DNA from 3 places in the Pseudodesulfovibrio senegalensis genome. Region 3 is predicted to be linked to each of the others. Evidence: riboswitches for the same ligand, from Rfam matches in the RefSeq annotation. Region 3 holds a riboswitch; each other region holds the start of a gene.
What was found. A riboswitch is a leader RNA that binds a small molecule or an ion and turns the genes downstream of it on or off. The one in region 3 is predicted to bind cobalamin.
Positions count from the first base shown of each region.

Region 1: it holds a riboswitch for cobalamin, as region 3 does, so the genes downstream of both, F8A88_RS00075 (ribonucleoside triphosphate reductase) here and F8A88_RS10560 (sirohydrochlorin cobaltochelatase) in region 3, are expected to answer to the same signal.
Region 2: it holds a riboswitch for cobalamin, as region 3 does, so the genes downstream of both, F8A88_RS07510 (sirohydrochlorin cobaltochelatase) here and F8A88_RS10560 (sirohydrochlorin cobaltochelatase) in region 3, are expected to answer to the same signal.

Region 1 covers NZ_WAIE01000001.1:17,351-19,613, reverse strand. Annotated here, with positions in the region: gene F8A88_RS00075 (ribonucleoside triphosphate reductase) at 1-1,151, opposite strand, end outside; cobalamin riboswitch at 1,321-1,462, opposite strand; gene rimO (30S ribosomal protein S12 methylthiotransferase RimO) at 1,585-2,263, opposite strand, start outside.
Region 2 covers NZ_WAIE01000002.1:284,569-286,831, reverse strand. Annotated here, with positions in the region: gene F8A88_RS07515 (chemotaxis protein CheA) at 1-1,140, shown strand, start outside; cobalamin riboswitch at 1,166-1,344, shown strand; gene F8A88_RS07510 (sirohydrochlorin cobaltochelatase) at 1,462-2,263, shown strand, end outside.
Region 3 covers NZ_WAIE01000004.1:122,835-125,097, forward strand. Annotated here, with positions in the region: gene F8A88_RS10555 (CBS domain-containing protein) at 1-414, shown strand, start outside; cobalamin riboswitch at 456-641, shown strand; gene F8A88_RS10560 (sirohydrochlorin cobaltochelatase) at 780-1,730, shown strand; gene F8A88_RS10565 (DUF2087 domain-containing protein) at 1,949-2,263, shown strand, end outside.

The sequences.
Region 1 (2,263 bases), on a different contig from region 3:
CGCAGGTCCATCTGCAGACGGCAGCACATGGAGCGCACGTCTTCGGGGTTGAGGTCCGAGTTGATGAAGTTCTGGAAGTAAGGTGCGCCATAGCGTGCGGTCATCTTCAGCAGCAGGCTGCCGGCCTCGGAATCCCAGGCAAAATCCGGAGTCACGTTGTAGGTGGGGATGGGGAAGGAGAAAATGCGTCCGTCCGCGTCGCCCTCCAGCATGACTTCGAGGAAGGCCTGATTGATCATGGCCATTTCCTCGGCGTATTCGCCGTAGGTGGAATCCTGGAACTCACCGCCGATGATCACCGGCTCGTTGGCGATGTGCGAGGGCGGGGTGAAGTCCAGCGTGAAGTTGGTGAACGGGCTCTGGCCGCCCCAGCGCGAGGTGGTGTTCAGGTTGTACACCAGCTTCTGCATCTGCTGCTTGACCTGATGGTAGTTCAGGCCGTCGTGGCGTATGAACGGAGCCAGATAGGTGTCCACGTTGTTGAAGGCCTGCGCACCGGCCCACTCGTTCTGGAGCGTGCCGAGAAAGTTGACGATCTGGCCGCAGGCCGCGTCGAAATGCTGGGCCGGGGACGAACAGCAGCGGTCCTTGAGGTTGAACCCTTCCAGCAGCAGGTCGCGCAGGCTCCAGCCCGAGCAGTACCCGGCAAGGCCGAAGGAAAGGTCGTGAATATGCATGTAGCCGTGGGTGTGGGCGTCGCGGATTTCCTCGGGATACTTTTCCAGCACGTAGCGGGCCTGCACGGACCCGGCCATATGCAGGATCAGGCCCTGGAACGAATGCACCATGTTGGAGTTTTCGTTCACGCGCCAGTCCGAGTTGTCCAGATAGGTCTCCACCATGCCGGCAACGTCCATGTACGCCTGGTTCTGCTTCCTGAGCTCACGGCGCTTTTCGCGGTAGATGATATAGCGCTCGGCCACCTTGTAGAGACGGGCTTCCATGAGCACCTGCTGGACCGTGTCCTGAACCATTTCCTGTTCGGGAATATCCACGTCTTCCAGCCGTTGTTCCACTTTCTTGGCCAACCGTTTGGACAAAAGCGGATCCTTGATGCCGCTGCCCTTGAGAGCCTTGAAGATTGCGTTGCCGATGCGGTCCACGGACCACGTTTCCAGGCAACCGTCGCGTTTGAGAATTTGTTTGGGCATGCAGTGAACTCCAGAAAAAGACAGCAAAAAAAGAGCCGGAAGACTCGCCAAGGTGCCGTCTTTCGTCATGGCCGGGCTTGTTTGCGCAGGGAGGCTGAACCGTCCTGTGCCCCGGCGATTATCGGGTGATACGAATTTCGTGTCCGTTTCCGGCATCCTCGTGCCGGACGCGGTCAGAAATGCTTCAGCAGGTTTTCTGGCTCATCCGCCCGGGGTCGATACCGGACGAATTGACAGTGGCGGGACCGCTCCGGAATCGCACCGGATTGCCCTGTTGCGGCACATGGCCGCCTGAAGTGTCTCGTCGTTTTCAGCAGGCTTTTTTAGACTATAAACAGAGGTTCACGTCAACCCCATCTATAAAAAATTTAGACCTTGACAAGACAATTTTCCTCGCAACAGGTCGTAAAATAAATAATTATTTTTCAGGGCATTACGCCAAGGCAACAAGATCGTATGTTTTGGCGTCCTCCACCTCGGCCTCCACGATCATGCCGGGCGCAAGCTCGGTTCCGGGCTGGGCGCTGACATAGGTCACGCCGTCCACCTCCGGGGCCTGGAACCATGTGCGGCCAACGAACAGGCCGGGCCATTCCGGGGACGGCTCTTCCACGAGCACGGGCAGGGTTTCGCCCACGTAGCCGGCCATGATTTCGCCGGAAATTTCCGCCTGCAATTCCATGAGCGCGTCGCGCCGTTCCAGCTTGACCGCATCCGGCACCTGATTGTCCATGGCCGCGGCCGGGGTTCCGTCCTCGGGCCAGTAGGGAAACACGCCCAGATGATGAAAACGGGTGGCACGCACAAAGTCCATGAGGCACTGGAAATGCTCGTCGGTCTCACCCGGATAGCCCACGATGAACGTGGTGCGCAGAGCCGCCTCCGGGAAAAACTCGCGCACCCGCTCCACCACCTTTTCCGGGTTGCGGGCAAAGGGGCGGCCCATGGAGGACAGCACCTCGGGATGGGCGTGCTGCAAGGGGATATCGAAATAGGGCAGAAACGGCTTGCCCGCGTCGCGCAGGAACGAAAGCAGGGTACGCGTAAGCCCGGCCGGATACAGGTACATGAGCCGCAGCCACTCCAGCCCGGGCACGGGCAAAATGCGTGCA
Region 2 (2,263 bases), on a different contig from region 3:
GTCATCGAACTGGTGGGCAAGCTCATGGTCACCTATGCGGTCATCGCCCAAGGCGGTCTGGGCATCGACTCCAAGGTCATGGCCAGCCTCCGGGAACTGGACAACGTCATCAGCAAGCTCCAGTTCGAGGTGGACGCCATCAGGCTCGTTCCGCTCAAACAAATTTTCATGCCCATGCATCGATTGGTGAAAAGCCTGAGCCAGAAAATCGGCAAAAAGCTTGATTTCGAAATGTCCGGTGAAAGTCTGGCCCTGGACAAAACCATCGTGGAATCCCTGAACGAACCGCTGGTGCATCTGTTGCGCAACGCAGTGGACCATGGTCTTGAAACCACCGAAGGCCGTATCGAGGCAGGAAAGCCCGAAACCGGCAGCGTAAAACTCTCGGCATGGCGCAAGGGCGAATTCGCATACATCGAAGTGCGTGATGACGGACGAGGCCTTGATCCGGAAAGAATAAAGGCCAAGGCGCTGGAAAAAGGCCTTGCCGACCCGGATACCGAATACACCGAAGATGAAATTCTCCAATTCGTGCTCATGTCCGGGTTCAGCACTGCGGAAAAGATCACGGACGTGTCCGGCCGCGGCGTGGGCATGGACGCGGTGGTCAACGCCATCCGCGTATCCCTTGACGGCGACATCACCATCGAAAGCACGCTGGGCAAGGGCGCGGCGTTCATCATCAGCATTCCGCTCGACCGCTCGGCCAATGAAGGCATCGTGGAAGCGCTGGTATGCAGGGTCGGTGGAGAAACCTTCATCATACCCAGCCGCGACGTGGTGGAAATCTACGTGCCCAACACCAACGAAGTGGTTGAGCTTCCCGACGGACGCGAAACCGTGGACGTGCGCGGGGAAGTGCACTCCCTGCTGCGCCTCGGCGACCATCTGGGCATCGTTCCCGAGATTCAGGACGTGGACAAATCCCAGACCGTGGTGGTCCGCACCGGCGACTACAAGGCCGCCATCATGGTAGACGACGTGATCCGCCAGCAACAGGTGGTCATCACCCGCTTCACCGTGCCCGTGGAAGAAGTCTTCGACGTACCCCTGCTCGGCTACGGCATGATGGGCGAATCCGACGCCCTGGTGGTGGATACCGAAGAATTGCTGCAAAAGATGGATGAACGTTCCTCGTAACTTGACACCGTTCACCCCCCTTGAATACAACGGCTCTGCTTCAGGTGTCCGCAAGGACTTGATAGGGAATCCCGTGTGAATCGGGAGCGGTCCCGCCGCCGTAATCCTCGACAACCTGTTTTCTTCGTATGCCACTGGGGTTTCCCCGGGAAGGCCGAAAACAGGGAGGGAAGCCGGAAGACCTGCCCGAAGCCTGTCCGAGGAGAGTTCGACGGCAACGGGGCAATTGCCGAACGGACACATCAGTGCAGGCGCAGTCTTTACGCCTTTTCCTTATGCACACTTCATTCAACCAGCCCCTCCCAACAGTCGGAGGAATCAATGCACAACTCATGCAAACGGCTTCTGGTCACACTGATGGCTCTGAGCCTGCTGCTGGCGGCTACTGCGGCAAACGCAGGCCACGGCAACGAAAAAGGCTCTGGCAAAAAAGCCATTGTTCTTACGGCATTCGGAACTTCCTACCCCGAAGCCATCACTTCCATTCTGGCCATTCAGAAAGCCGTGCAAAAGGCTTTTCCCAACGTGCCGGTCAAGCTGGCCTTCACCTCCAACATCATCCGCAAAATCTGGATCGAACGCAGCCAGGACAAGGCGTGGCAAAAGACCAACCCCGGCATTCCGGCCGAGGTGCTGCACGTGAGGACCCCGCTGGCCACCATTGCGGACCTGCAGAACATGGGCTACCGCGACATAACGGTCCAGTCCCTGCACGTTTTTGCGGGCGAGGAATTCCACGACACCGTGACCCTGCTGGCTGGCCTGCGCTCCATTCATGCGCTCAAGCCCCGACACACCCCGTTTGCCCGGCTGGCACTGGGCAGACCGGCACTGGGCATGCCTGGTGAAGGCCACCCCTACAAAACCGACCTGGCCGTGGCCGCCAAAGCCCTGAAAACCGACGTGGAACAGGCCAGAAAAATGGATGCCGCACTGATCTACATGGGCCACGGCAACGACTTCTTCTCCACGGGCATTTATGCCGAGTTCCAGTCTGTCCTGCAGCAGGAATACGGCTGGCCCGTGATCATCGGCTGCGTGGAAGGATTCCCCGGATTCGACGAGGCTCTGGCCGCACTCAAGGCTACGGGCAAGAAAAGCGTGCTCATGAAACCGCTGATGA
Region 3 (2,263 bases):
GCCGCACAGGTGCGCACGCTGTTGGATCAGGGCGGCCATGAGGCCGTTCCCGTGGGCAAGGTCATGTCCGAGCCGAAACGATACGTTGTGGACGCGGCAGTGACCATGGCCGATGCCGCCCGGATTCTGGAAAAGGACAAGCTTTCCGGCCTGCTGGTGCTGGATGGCGGCGCATTGCTCGGCGGGCTGTGCGCACAGGATTTCGCCAAGGCCGAAAAAGGCGGCAGATCAGGCGTGCCGGTCAAGGGCTATGCCCGGCGGCAGATTCCGCGCATCACCCCGGATACCAGTTGCCGCGAGGCCGTGGAACAAATGTCCGGCGCGCGCGAGGGCATACTCCCGGTGCTGGACGGCGACGAGTTGGTGGGCGTTGTCTCGCAGGTGGATCTGCTGCTGCAGGTCTATGAGTTCTGATTTTCTGCATTCGTCAGTGTTTGACTTCATGTGCCCCTCCATATAGCAATATCGACGTCGGTCCCCGTATCGGGGTTGAAAGGGAAGCCGGTGCGAAACCGGCGCTGCCCCCGCAACTGTAAGCGAAGAGACGGTTTTTCCCCTCTTTGGCCACCGGAAAACCGGGAAGGCCCGGAAACCGCCCGAGACTCGCGAGCCAGGAAACCTGCCGACACAGCCTCTTCCTCCTGAAAAGCGGGACGGCTTTTCCGGGGAAACGCGCCGTGCGCGGTCGGATAACCGTGCGCGGCTGGACTTGGAATACCTTTTTTCATGTTTTGTCGCCCCGGCCTGCCTTGCCGGGGTCTTACCCCATGGGAGACGCCATGCATCACCACTGCAGCATTGAACCGGGCCACGCCGAGAACAGCCACGACGGTCATGAACATGCTCACGGCGAAGAGTGCGGCCACTGTCACCACGGTCACCACGGCCACGAACATCATCACCATCATCACCACCAAGGCGTGCCCGGACCGCGCACGGGAGCGCGGGGAATCCTGCTGACGGCATTCGGCTGCGCGCACGAACAGGCCCACGAGTACTACGGCCTGTTTGAAAGAGAGGTGCGCGAGAAGTACCCGGACATGGACGTGCGCTGGGCGTTCACGGCCAACCGCATTCGGGGCAAGATCCGCAGCCGCGGCATGGATGCCCTTTCCGTGGGCGAGGCTCTTTCACGCATGGTGGATGACGGCGTCAGCCATGTGGCGGTGCAGTCCCTGCACACCCTTCCGGGGGTGGAATACGACTGGACCGTGCAGCAGGCCGAGGCCATGCTGCATCCGCGCAAGGGACTGGCCGACGTGACGGTTGGCGCGCCCCTGCTGCGCTCCGTGGATGACATGAAGCGCGCCGCCGAGGTCGTGGCCGTGGAACTCATGCCCATGGAAAACGACAATGACGGCGTGATTCTCGTTGGGCACGGAACCTACCATGAAGGCCACGCGCTCTATCTTGCGCTGGAGGGACTGCTGCTGCGTTCCCATTCCAACGTGGCCATGGGCACGCTCATGAGCAGCCGCGCCCCGGCCGAGCTGGGCCAGCGTTTTTGGGACAAGGGCGTGAAACGCATTTTTCTGGTGCCCTTCATGTGCGTTCCCGGCCATCATGTGCATGTGGACCTGTTCGGCGACAACGAACACTCCTGGCTTCATGGGCTCAGCTCAATGGGGCTGGATGTGGTGCCCGTGCACACCGGCTCTCTGGCGCATGCCGGGTTTCGGGGCATATGGCACGACCATCTGGCCGAGGCCGTGGCTGGCCTTTCGGAATAGGATCTGCCTGTTTGGACGCGTGGGGTGCACCGTTGCAATTTGCCTCCTTCTTTTGTAGCCTCGCTTCTGGTCGGCAGTTCACCGAGGCGTCGCCGCCCCTTTGGGGGAGCTAAACCTGCCATACCCTTTCCCGTTCGACACTTATCCCCGTGCCGAGCCGGAAGTCGGCGACCACCGGCAGACGTTTTTGATCCAAGGCACGAAAGTGAGGATAAGTCATGTCCAGAACGCCCGTGTCGCTGCATGTCGGCGATGTTTCCGCCCTTGCCCGCACCATGCGCAGACAGTTCGATAACCTTGAGCGTGCCCCCAGTCATCTGGAATTGCTGAACCTGCTGGCCAAGGCCGGAGGTTACCGCAATTTTCAGCATCTGAAGGCCGTGCAGCAGGCTTCGCAACCGGATTCGGGCACGAGCGGTGAAGCTCGGCCCGTAGCCGAACTCAACCTCAAGCGCGTGAAAAAGGCTGTGGGGTATTTCGACCTGAACGGCCGCCTGAGCAGTTGGCCCAAGAAGCACAGCCTGCGCATGCTG